Regions from separate parts of the Nocardia heshunensis genome, predicted to be linked through region 2. Evidence: riboswitches for the same ligand, from Rfam matches in the RefSeq annotation. Region 2 holds a riboswitch; each other region holds the start of a gene.

Region 1 (2,952 bases), on a different contig from region 2:
GCTGCGGCGGTAGACGGTTCCGGGTGGGTGGACACGATGCGTAGTGTGTTCGCGCCTTTCTGGATGCTGCTGCGGCAGACCCGGTTAGCTCTGCTGTATCTGAGCTGTCTGGCTATCCTGGGCTCGTTCGTGGGTATCTACACCGGGATCCAGCTCACTCCGCCCCACGGGGTGGGCTCCGGTAATGCCGCGCTACTGGCCCTGCGCGCCAGCGCGATTCCGGCCATGGTGGCGGTGCCGTTGCTGGCTGGACGGTTGGGGGTCATCGCTCCGGCGACCCGGTTGATCGCCGCTCTGGCGATCGCGGCGGGTGCGGCGGCGGTCACGGCGGTGCCGTGGGGTGGCGTGTGGGTTGCGGTGTGGCTGTTCGTATTCGTTGCGGCGATCGCGGTGGCGGCTCCGGCGGCGGTACAGGCGATCGCGGTGCATGCCGGTGCGGCACGGGGTACCGCCACCGCGTTGTACACCTTTGCGCTGTTCGTCGGTGCCGGCGCGGGGCCGCAGTTGGCCAATCTTGTTTCGCACCACGGTTATTCGGCCGTAGCACTGTCCATCGCGGTGCTGTCGGCCGTCGGTGCGGTGCTGGCCGTTGCAGCGACGCGTGCGGGTGCGGCGGTGGAGTGAAGGGCGGGTTTCAATCGGTGTGGTTGAAACCGTAGGGGAAAGATGTTGGGGCGCATAACTTTCCGATGACGGTCATGAGTTCCAGTGTTCAAGCCCCGGCTGGCTGGGCGGCAACCCTCCACGGCGGCGGGGTGCTCCGGGTGACGACCGGATGGCGGCGAGCGTCGCCATAAGCGTCTTGCTTCTCGGAGGGAAAATGTCTGTAGCCCAGCTCGATTCGGTGTCCGCGGTGGCGGAGGAGGTGGCCGTCGGCGAGGTGCTGCTGGTGGCCGACCGCTTCCGCGGCATCGCCGCGGACGACCGGGCCTTCACGGTGTCGGGGCTGGTGGCCGCACTGCGCGGCGGCCGGTGGCGGGCGTCGGAGCGGCCGCTGACCGTGCGGCTCGGCCAGGGGGTCACCCGCCACGATCTCGACTACGTCGAGCACGTGGCGCTGGTGCACGCCCCGGCCGGACTGCGGGTCAGTGGACCGGTCGACGAACCGGCTCCGCGCCACCAGGTGCACAAGTATCAGCACTCGAATGTGCTGCTGGCCAATCTGATTCGCGAGTCCGATACCGAGTTCCGGGCGGACCTGCGCATCCACGGCGACAACGAGTTGTTGCTCGACCATCAGACCGGCGAGCACGTGCAGGGCATCGTGATCGTGGAGGCGGTGCGGCAGCTGTTCCTCGGCGCGTTCGAACTCGAGTACGGTCGCCGCTGGCCCGAACAGCACTTCTACATCGTGTGGAACAGCATCGAATTGGAGTTCAAGTCCTTCCTGTTCCCGCTGCCCGCCACCCTGCACGCGGTGCTCACCCCGATCTCGGTCACCGACCCGGCCAAACTGGAGTTCGCGATCGAGGTGGATGTGCGCCAACTCGACCGCAGCGTCGCCACCACCCGCATCACCTACGCGGCCCTGCCCAACGAGCGCATCTCCCAAATCGAACGGCACAAGGCGGCCAAGGCGATCGCGGCCTACCTGGAAGTGGCATGACGGCGGGCGCGGCGTTCTTCGACGTCGACGAAACCCTCATCACCGTCAAGAGCATGTTCGCCTTCCAGCGCTTCTGGCTGGCCGAGAACGGCGACGACGGCAGCGAATACGCGCGGCTCAGCGACGAGATCAAACAGCGGGCCGCAGCCGGAACACCACGGGAGCAAGTCAACCGGCACTACTACCGGGCCTATCGCGGAGCGCGGGCCGACGCGCTGGCCGAGGCCGGGCGGCGCTGGTTCCACCAGTTCGCCGCGGGCGGCGGCGTCTACTACGCCGAAGCGGTGGAAACCCTGCGCGCGCACCGCAATTTAGGGCATGACACGGTGCTGCTGTCCGGCTCGTTCCCGGCGGCCATCGCACCGGTCGCGGCGGCGCTCGGCGCCGACCACGTCATCGCCACCACCCCGGTGGTCGACGAGCAGGGCGTGCTGACCGGTGAGGTGTGGCGGCCCATGATCGGCACCGCCAAGGCCGCCGCCGTCGCGGAGTATCTGCGCGAGCACGACATCACCCGCGAGCACAGCTACGGCTACGGCGATCACGCCAGCGATCTGCCGTTCCTGCAAGCCGTGGGGCATCCGGGTTTTCGCGGTGACGACGCGGTCCTCACCGCGCACGCCCGTCCAGACCGCGGTGACGGCTCCGGGTGGATCCATCTCGGCGATCGGGTCGGCGATACCGTCGACGATCCGGGTCGCCTTCTCTCCGAACAGGAAGCGCTGTCCGTATGGTGAGCAAGAGTTACGACCTGACCCCGACCACGCAGGGGCCGCTGTACCCGCCGAGCGAAGTGCTCGACGCCGACGGGAATTTTATCGTCGTCGGCTACCTCACCGTGCCGGGGCCGGACGGGACGGTCACCCGGCGGTGGGGGCGGGCCATCGTCGCCGCCGACACTGCCGTCCCGAAGTTCGGTGATCTGGCGGCGTACACGATCGTGCGGGAACTGCCCGACGAGCTGTCGGACGCCGACGCGGCGAGCGTGCTGCACACGCTGCCACTACCGTTGCCCGCCAACAACTATCCGATGGTGTTCGCGCCCGATCAGCGGCCGGACGCGGACACGGTGCGGCGGCCGAGCTACCCGTTCCACGAGACGCCGATTCCGGATATCCGTCCCGAGGACGGGCGCAAGCTCACCACGGCGGTGACGCTGGGGGACTGGTTGCAGGCGCGGGGAACGCTCGAGGTGACGGTCGACAACGAGGCTCGCCACGGTGAGTTCCGGTTCGAGTTCACGGGGCTGATCCCGGACTCGCTCTATACGGTGATGTCGCTGCGCGCCAAGGACTTGGACCGGGACGCACCGACCCGGCCCGGGCCGCTGGGTGTGCCGAATGTCT
Region 2 (2,952 bases):
TGGCGGACGAGGCGGCGCAGTGGTTTCCCGAGCACGAGGTGCCGGGGATCGTGGCCATGTACCGGGAGTTCTACCCGGACCTGGCGGTGCAACCCTCGGAGAACCTGCCCGGTGTCGTCGACGCTCTCGCGGCCGTGCACCAGGCGGGCGGGCGGGTGCTGGTGATCACGGCCAAGAACGGACCGCACGCGCAGCTGCATCTGGATCACCTCGGCCTCGAGGTGGATGAGCTGGTCGGTGGGGCGTGGGCGGAGGAGAAGGGGGAGGTGCTGCGCGAGCGCGGTGCCCAGATCTATGTGGGGGACCACCTCGGGGACGTGCGCGCGGCCAAGGTGGCCGACGCCGTCTCGGTGGCCGTGACCACCGGCCCCTATGCGGCCGAAGAGCTGTCGGCGGCCGGGGCCGATGTGGTGCTTGATGACCTCACCGAGTTCCCGGCGTGGCTGGCCGGCCACCTGGGTGGATAGAACCCGCGTCATCCCGGCGTGTATTTGGCCGGGATCCACACTGGCGGCGTTGGATTCCGGCCAGAAGCGCGCCGGAATGACGAGGCGGAGGCGACGGCTACAGCGGGGGCGCGAGGGCGAGGGTGACCGCGTGGGCGGGGTCTAGGGCAGGGAGGGCGGCGTCGACGGGTTTGCCTTCGGCGTCGTGGATTCGCCAACCATGTAGGGAGACGACGCGGGTGCCGCGGTGGTTGGCGAGGGCCAGTTCGGAGAGGGTGCCCCAGGATCCGCCGATGACGATGACCGCGTCGGCGGAGGAGATCAGGATGGCGTTTCGGGCTTCGCCCATGTTCGTGTAGAGGACGGCCGAGAGGCCCTCGCAGGCGGCGGCGCGGTCGGTGTCGGGGCGGATGCCGATGACGAGTCCGCCTGCGCGGGAAGCGCCTTCGGTGACGGCGGCCATGACGCCGGTGCCGCCGCCGCACAGGACGGTCGCGCCCGCGGTGGCGAGAAGATGGCCTACTTCGCAGGCGGCGGTGGCCTCGCGATCGGTGCAGTCACGGGGGCCGCAGACGGCTATTTGCAATGGTGGCAAGGGTTTTCCTCTCGTCGGTGGTCGGCGGTAGCCGCGTGGGTCGGCGGCGTTGTTGGCATCAGGCTGATTCGAATCCTGTCGTCTTCCCGGTTGCCGCGGCTACCTTTTGCCCACGGTCACGAGTATCAGCATGTTCGAGCCCCGGCTCGCTGATCGGCAACCCTCGCTTGGCGGTGGGCGGTACCTCCGCCTTCGCTCCGGCCGTGCGCGTCTGAGGACGGCTCCGCCGGCAGCGCATCTGGGGGTGCCCCGGGTGACGACCAGGCGGTGCCGTCGCGGGCATCGCAAGCGCTAACAGGCCGCGGTGGCAGTCGCGGTCGTGTCCCCATGCCCGGTTGGCGAGCCGGTGCGAAGTAGAGGTTTGCGATGAGCAGGTATTGGTCCCGTGGTTTCGGCCGGGTGGCGGTGGGAGTCGCCGCGGCGGCTCTGGTGGCGGGACTGGCCTCGGCCTGCTCCAACGACTCGTCCGGAAGCAGTTCCGACACCGTGTATTTCGGCGTTTCGGGGCCGAAGACGGGTGGTTCGGCCGAGTACGGGCGGCTCTGGCAGCAGGGGTTCGACCTGGCGCTTGACGAGATCAATGCCAATGGCGGGATCAACGGCAAGAAGGTCGCGCTGAAATGGGAGGACTCGCAGTCGGATCCGAAGCAGACGGTGCCGATCGCGACCAAGTTCGTGGGCGATCAATCGATCATCGCCGAGCTGGGTGACTTCTCCTCGCCCGCCTCCATCGCCGCGTCGCCGGTGTACAACCGCGGCAAGCTGGTGCAGTACGGCTTCACCAACTCGTCGGTGGATTTCACCAAGGGCGGCGACTATTCGTGGAGCCCGTCCATCACCCTGGATGTCTTCCAGGAGCGCAATGCCGAATGGGTGAAGTCGAAGGCCAAGAAGGTGTCGGTGGTCTACCTCGAAACCGATTGGGGCAAGCAGGCTTTCCAGTTCTTCCAGCAGTTCGCCAAGGAGAAGGGCATCGAGATCGCCTACTCCTCCTCGATTCTGCCGGACTCGCAGGACTTCCGGCCGGTGCTGATCAAGGGCCGCGACGCCAACCCGGACGCGTTCGTGCACCTGGGCTACGGCCCGGATGGCGCGCTGGTGGCCAAGCAGCTGCGTGATGTCGGGTTCAACGGCCAGTTCTTCGGCGGCCAGAACACGCCGCAGTTCATCGATCTGGCGGGTAAGGCGGCCGAGGGCGACATCGTGAACGGTGTGTTCAGTCCGTCGGATCCGAGCCCGAAGATCCAGGCGTTCGTCACCAAGTTCAAGGCCAAGTTCAATACCGATCCGGGCGACTTCAACGTCTACGCCTATGACGCGCTGAACGTGCTGGTGAAGGCCGCCAAGACCGGTGGCGCGACCCGTGAGGGCGTGCTGAAGGGGCTGCGCGAGGTGAAGGACTTCGACGGAATCGGCCTGGGCACCTTCGCCTTCGATCAGCAGACGCGGCGGCCGAGCGGGGTGAAGCCGATCGAGCTGGTGCTGCAGAACGGCAAGTTCCTGCCGGTCGGAAGCAGTAAGTAGATGTTCGACACGCTTATCGCGGGTCTGGTCCACGGCAATGCGTACGCGCTCATTGCCGTGGGCATCACCCTGATCTTCGGGGTCAGCAATGTCATCAACTTCGCGCACGGCTCGATCTTCGCGTTCGGGTCGGTGCTGGGCTGGTGGTTGATCGCGCAGCACGGGCTGCCGTGGTGGGCGGCGCTGGTCGTGGTGGTGGCGGTGACGGGGCTGGTCGGGGTGGCCATCGATGTGCTGGCGGTGCGACCGCTGCGCCGCGCCCCGGCCATTGCCGCGCTGCTGGCGACGGTGGCGGTCGGGCTGATCATCGAGAACGTGGTGGCCCTGGTCTTCGGACCGGACACCAGGCCCTTCCCGCAGGTGTTGCCCACCAACAATATTCGGGTC
Region 3 (2,952 bases), on a different contig from region 2:
CACTGCTCCAACGTGTTGCAGATCATGTCGACCTGCTTGGAGTGCCGGCGGGCGGCCTCGGAGCCCTCGTCGTAGTCGATGTCCTCGGGATCGACGATGACCTCGATGGTCGGCGAGTGGTCGAGTTCGCGCAGCTCGAGCGGGGTGAACTTGGCCTGCGCGGGACCACGACGGCCGAAGACGTGGACCTCGAGCGCCTTGTTGGCCAGTAGGCCCTCGTAGACGTTCGGCGGGATCTCGGTCGGCAGCAGCTCGTCACCGGTCTTGGCCAGCACGCGTGCCACATCCAGGGCGACATTGCCGACGCCGAGCACGGCGACCTTCTCCGCCTCCAGCGGCCAGGTGCGCGGCACGTCCGGGTGGCCGTCGTACCAGGACACGAAGTCCGCGGCGCCGAAGGAGCCGTCGAGCTCGATGCCCGGAACCTCCAGGGCGCGGTCGGCATTGGCGCCGGTGGAGAAGATGACCGCGTCGTAGAACTGACGCAGGTCCTCGAGGGTGATGTCGACGCCGTAGTCGATATTGCCCAGCAGGCGCACCTGGTCCTTGTCGAGGACCTTGTGCAGCGCGGTGATGATGCCCTTGATGCGCGGGTGGTCGGGTGCCACGCCGTAGCGGATCAGGCCGAAGGGCGCGGGCATGCGCTCGTACAGATCGATGCTGACCCCGTCGAACCCGGCGGGTGCGTCGGACTTCATCAAGGCATCGGCGGCATAGATACCGGCCGGTCCTGCGCCCACGATCGCAATGCGTAGCGGGCGGGTCGCTGCACTCTGTTCGGTCATTTTTCCGCGCACCCTTTGGGTCGAAACTAACTTGCCGTCAAAACTTAGCCGTCGTTCTTAGCTTAGGCTAAGTTGACGCCCTGGCTTCGGTGACCATCGTCGGCCCCCGACGCTGCAGCGTTGCTGCGTTGTCCTGCTATTCCCGCGCCTGGGGCGGAAATTCTGCTGATTCTATGCGATGGCTTTCCGGGTCCCTCGCACCGACCAGGCATGATCTACCCATGAGCGACGCCGAGGAGACAGCCGAGGAGACAGTCCAGTTCGATCAGAACGAGACGCGGAGCATGTGGCCGTTCCTGGTCGCGGCCGGTCTCATCGCGTTCGTGATCCTGGGCATCGTGATCGCCACGCTGGTGTCGCCGGTTGAGAAGAATGTCACAGATACCGATCGGCTCTCGGCGCCCGCGGGCAACTTCATCAAGTACCGCAGCGACAACGGCAAGTACGAACCGAGCTTGGCCTGCAAGGGATTCGACGAGAACACCTCGCCGCTCAAGATCGCCGTCGAGACCGGCGGCCCGATCAGCTTCGACGCGCTGAAGGATCCCGTCATCGACGGCGACAAGGCCACAGCGCAGGTCAGTTTCAGCGCCGGTGGCGCCCAGACCACCTCGACCTGGCACTTCACCAAAGAGAATTCTCGCTGGTTGGTCTGCAGTTCGTGACAAGGTCCGAAGTCCGGCGAAGCGTTTGACACGAGTGCCGGTTTTTCGGCACTCTCATCCCAGGTCATGAGTATCAGCGCCAAGCCCCGGCTCGCTGATCGGCAACCCTCCTCCGCGGTGGGGTGCTCCGGGTGACGACCTGGCCACGCACCGAGCAGCGGTGCGGCAAGTGCGGATTCACAGGAGGTACAGGTGAACTACGCGGGTGACATCACGCCGAAGCAAGCGTGGGAGTTGTTGCGCGACAATCCGGATGCGGTGCTGGTGGATGTCCGCACCGAGGCGGAATGGCGTTTCGTCGGGGTGCCCGACACCAATGGCATCGGCCGGCCGACCGCGCTGATCGAATGGGTGGACGCCACCGGCGCGCCCAACGCACGGTTCGTGGACCAGTTGCGGCAGGCGCTCGCCGCCCGCCCGCAGGATTCGGACGCACCGGTCCTGTTCATCTGCCGCTCGGGTCAGCGCTCCATCGGCGCGGCCACCGCGGCCACCACCGTCGGCATCTCCCCGTCCTTCAATGTGGTCGACGGGTTCGAGGGTGCGCTCGACGGTCAGGGTCATCGCGGCAGCACCGGCTGGCGCGCCGACGGACTTCCGTGGAGGCAGTCATGATCACCGGCGGTTCCTTCGACAAGCCGCTCCCCGAGGGCGTCGGCCCGGCCACGCAGGCCGTGCGCGGCGGCACCCGGCGTTCCGGCTTCGACGAGACCTCCGAGGCGCTGTTCCTCAATTCGGGTTTCGTCTACGAGAGCGCCGAGGCGGCCGAAGCCTCGTTCACCGGCGATATCCAGCACTTCGTCTACTCCCGCTACGGCAACCCGACGGTCGCCATGTTCGAGGAGCGGCTGCGCCTGATCGACGGCGCCGAAGCCTGTTTCGCGACCGCCTCGGGCATGTCCGCGGTGTTCACCGCGCTGGGTGCGCTGGTGGGCGCCGGTGACCGGCTGGTCGCGGCGCGCAGCCTGTTCGGCTCCTGCTTCGTGGTGGCCAACGAGATCCTGCCGCGCTGGGGCGTGGAGACCGTCTTCGTCGACGGCGAGGATCTGGACCAGTGGGAGCAGGCGCTGTCGGTGCCGACCACCGCGGTCTTCTTCGAGACCCCGTCGAACCCGATGCAGACCCTTACCGATGTGCGCGCGGTCTCCGATCTCGCGCACGCGGCGGGCGCGAAGGTGGTGCTGGACAACGTCTTCGCCACCCCGCTGCTGCAGCGCGGCTTCGATCTGGGCGCGGACATCACCGTCTACTCGGGCACCAAGCACATCGACGGCCAGGGCCGGGTGCTCGGCGGCGCGATCCTGGGACCGCAGGACTACATCGACGGCCCGGTCAAAAACCTTATGCGCCACACCGGTCCGGCGCTGAGCCCGTTCAATGCCTGGACGCTGCTCAAGGGCCTCGAGACCATGCCGCTGCGGCTGCGTCAGTCGGTGGATTCGGCGCTGAAGATCGCGCAGTTCCTGGAGGATCACCCGGCCGTGGCGTGGGTGAAGTACCCC
Region 4 (2,952 bases), on a different contig from region 2:
CTCGATACCCACGGCCAACCGCACCAGACCAGGCGTGACGCCGGACGCCAGCTGTTCGGCGGGCGTCAGCTGGGAATGCGTGGTGGAAGCCGGGTGGATGACGAGCGAGCGCACATCCCCGATGTTAGCGACATGGCTGTGCAGCACCAGCGCCTCCACGAACTTCTTGCCGGCGTCGATGCCGCCGGCCAGCTCGAAGGACACGATGGCGCCCACACCCTTGGGTGCCAGCTGTTTGCCACGCTCATGCCACGGCGAGCTGGGAAGCCCTGCGTAGTACACCTTCTCGACGCTGGACTGGGCCTCGAGGAACTCCGCGACCGCCTGCGCATTGGTCACGTGCCGCTCCACACGAAGGCTCAGCGTCTCGATGCCCTGCGCGATGAGGAAGGCATTGAACGGCGAAACCGCCGCGCCCAGATCACGCAGCAACTGCACGCGCGCCTTGAGCGCGAACGCGGGCGCGCCCAGATCGGCGAACACCACGCCGTTGTAGCTCGGGTCGGGGGTGGTGAAGCCGGGGAAACGGGACTCGCCCGTCTCGTTCTGCACCGTCCAGTCGAAGGTGCCGCCGTCGACGATCACACCCGCGACCGCGGAACCGTGCCCACCCAGGTACTTGGTGGCCGAGTGCACGACGATGTCCGCGCCCAGCTGCAGCGGCTGGATCAGGTACGGCGTGGCGACGGTGTTGTCCACGATGAGCGGCACGCCCGCGGCGTGCGCGACCTCGGCGATACCCGGAATGTCGAAGACCGAGCTGCTCGGATTGGCAACGGTCTCACCGTAGAACGCCTTGGTGTTCGGGCGAACGGCCGCGCGCCACTGGTCCAGATCGTCGGGATCGGTGACGAAGCTGACCTCGATGCCCAGCTTGGGCAGCGAGTAGTGCAGCAGGTTGTAGGTGCCGCCGTAGAGGTGCGGGCTGGCCACGATGTGGTCGCCCGCCTCGGCCAGATTCAGGATTGCGTAGGTCTCCGCAGCCTGCCCGGAGGCCAGCAGCAAGGCCGCCACGCCACCCTCGAGGGCGGCGACTCGCTGCTCCACCGCGTCCTGGGTGGGGTTCATGATGCGGGTGTAGATGTTGCCCGGCTCGGCGAGACCGAACAGCGCGGCGGCGTGATCGGTGTCGCGGAAGGCGTAGGAAGTGGTCTGGTAGATGGGCAGTGCGCGGGCTCCGGTGGCCGGATCGGGGCTCTGTCCGGCGTGAATCTGCTTGGTCTCGAAGGACCAGTTGGCCGGATCCAGGGTGCCGTCAGCCACGACGGCCGCGGGCGCGGTCGAGTCACTCATGTGTTCTGCTCCAAAAACAAGGTCGCCGAATGGCGGGAAGTTTGACGTTATCTAGAAGCGAATGGGCTTCGACAACAACACATTTCGGTAGACCTCCTGATTGCGCTTGCGTTCGGCCTTCGAACGCCCGGTCTGCACCCGGAAGCACCCCACCGCAGCTGGAGGGTTGCCGATCAGCAAGCCGGGGCCTTAACGCTGATGCTCTGGACCTTTGCGAGATTCTAGCGGGCGGAGGCGGCAGTCTCGGAAGTGGGGCTCGCCACAGTGGATCCGCAACAGACACGCCGGAATTCGTGGAAGGCGGCCAGCACATTGTCGGCGAGCAGGCGGGCCGTGGCGGGGGCTGTGCAGCCCGCGAAGTCGGATTCGGCCTCGAATTCGCACTCCATGCCCACCCGGACGATGCTGTGCCAGGTGCCGGCGATGAGCCGCACGGTGAGGTGCTCCTCGGGCAGCCCGAGGCGCTGGGCGAGGACTTCGGTCATGGCACGGGTCTTGGTGTCGGCCGATTCCATGCTGAGCGCGCGCACGGCGACGCTGTCGCGCGTGATGCGCTGCATTTGCTGGAACCACCGGAAGGGCACCGGCGCATCGGATTCGATGATCTGGTCCACGACCGCCAGGAAAGCATCGAGCAGCGCCTGCATCTCGTCGCCGGTGACGGGCTGCACGCGCAGCGCGTCGGCGAGGGCGTAACCGAAGCCTTCGATGGGGGCGATGACGATCGCCTCTTTGCTGTCGAAGTACCGGTTCACGGTGCGCGGTGAGACATCGGCCGCGTCCGCGATCTGTTCGACGGTGGTGGCATCGAAGCCCTGTTCGTCGCACAGGCGCAGGGCAACGTCGATGATCCGATCCCGGGTCTGCTGCTTCTTGCGTTCGCGCAGGCCGGGGCGATGGCGCATGACCACACCGATGTGGCTCGACAACTCCGACATGACCCCATGTTAGTGGATTCCGGGCTCTTCTTGTCCCGATATGACAACTGTCGCACTGCGACATTTTTCCCTTGACGCCAATTGTCGGTGGGGGCCACTATGGTGACAGCTGCCTTCGCACCCCCTAGAGGAGAGGCTCATGACCGTAGCCACGGATGCTCTCGAGTCCGACGAAATAGCAAGTCCCGCAAAAGATTCCAGGCGCTGGTGGGCGCTGGCGGTGATCGCCATGGCACAGCTCATGGTGGTTCTGGACGCCACGATCGTCACCATCGCCATGCCGTTCGCGCAGCAGGATCTGCACATCAGCGACGGCGACAAGCAGTGGATCTTCACCGCTTACACTCTGATTTTCGGTGGTCTGCTGCTGCTCGGCGGCCGCCTCGCCGACTACCTCGGCCGCCGCCGGATCCTGATGATCGGCCTGGTCGGCTTCGCCGCCGCCTCCGCGGTAGCCGGTCTCGCGCAGAACTCGGCCGAACTGTTCGCGGGCCGTGCGTTGCAGGGCGCGTTCGGCGCACTGCTGGCTCCCGCGGCCCTGTCGCTGGTGTCGGTGACCTTCACCGAGGCCAAGGAACGCGCTCGCGCCTTCGGCGTGTTTGCCGCGGTGTCCGGTGCCGGTGCGGCGCTCGGCCTGATCGCCGGTGGCGCGCTGGTCGAGTACGCGGACTGGCGCTGGTCACTGCTGGTGAACACCCCGGTCGCGCTGCTGGCCCTGGTC

The links. Region 2 has a riboswitch for S-adenosylmethionine ahead of ACYVN4_RS27865 (ABC transporter substrate-binding protein). Riboswitches for the same ligand answer to the same signal wherever they lie in the genome.
Region 1: it holds a riboswitch for S-adenosylmethionine, as region 2 does, so the genes downstream of both, ACYVN4_RS34540 (AfsA-related hotdog domain-containing protein) here and ACYVN4_RS27865 (ABC transporter substrate-binding protein) in region 2, are expected to answer to the same signal.
Region 3: it holds a riboswitch for S-adenosylmethionine, as region 2 does, so the genes downstream of both, ACYVN4_RS13100 (rhodanese-like domain-containing protein) here and ACYVN4_RS27865 (ABC transporter substrate-binding protein) in region 2, are expected to answer to the same signal.
Region 4: it holds a riboswitch for S-adenosylmethionine, as region 2 does, so the genes downstream of both, ACYVN4_RS43065 (bifunctional o-acetylhomoserine/o-acetylserine sulfhydrylase) here and ACYVN4_RS27865 (ABC transporter substrate-binding protein) in region 2, are expected to answer to the same signal.

The regions. Positions count from the first base shown of each region.
Region 1 is NZ_BAAGTC010000009.1:1,366,484-1,369,435, forward strand. Features, by position in the region: gene ACYVN4_RS34535 (MFS transporter) at 1-624, shown strand, start outside; SAM riboswitch class IV at 695-806, shown strand; gene ACYVN4_RS34540 (AfsA-related hotdog domain-containing protein) at 821-1,606, shown strand; gene ACYVN4_RS34545 (HAD family hydrolase) at 1,603-2,343, shown strand; gene ACYVN4_RS34550 (hypothetical protein) at 2,337-2,952, shown strand, end outside.
Region 2 is NZ_BAAGTC010000008.1:349,704-352,655, reverse strand. Features, by position in the region: gene ACYVN4_RS27875 (HAD family hydrolase) at 1-467, shown strand, start outside; gene ACYVN4_RS27870 (SLOG cluster 4 domain-containing protein) at 565-1,041, opposite strand; SAM riboswitch class IV at 1,156-1,338, shown strand; gene ACYVN4_RS27865 (ABC transporter substrate-binding protein) at 1,408-2,565, shown strand; gene ACYVN4_RS27860 (ABC transporter permease) at 2,566-2,952, shown strand, end outside.
Region 3 is NZ_BAAGTC010000004.1:94,466-97,417, reverse strand. Features, by position in the region: gene ACYVN4_RS13110 (FAD-dependent oxidoreductase) at 1-785, opposite strand, end outside; gene ACYVN4_RS13105 (Rv0361 family membrane protein) at 1,007-1,450, shown strand; SAM riboswitch class IV at 1,513-1,628, shown strand; gene ACYVN4_RS13100 (rhodanese-like domain-containing protein) at 1,643-2,065, shown strand; gene ACYVN4_RS13095 (O-succinylhomoserine sulfhydrylase) at 2,062-2,952, shown strand, end outside.
Region 4 is NZ_BAAGTC010000029.1:134,951-137,902, forward strand. Features, by position in the region: gene ACYVN4_RS43065 (bifunctional o-acetylhomoserine/o-acetylserine sulfhydrylase) at 1-1,293, opposite strand, end outside; SAM riboswitch class IV at 1,391-1,503, opposite strand; gene ACYVN4_RS43070 (TetR/AcrR family transcriptional regulator) at 1,515-2,231, opposite strand; gene ACYVN4_RS43075 (MFS transporter) at 2,371-2,952, shown strand, end outside.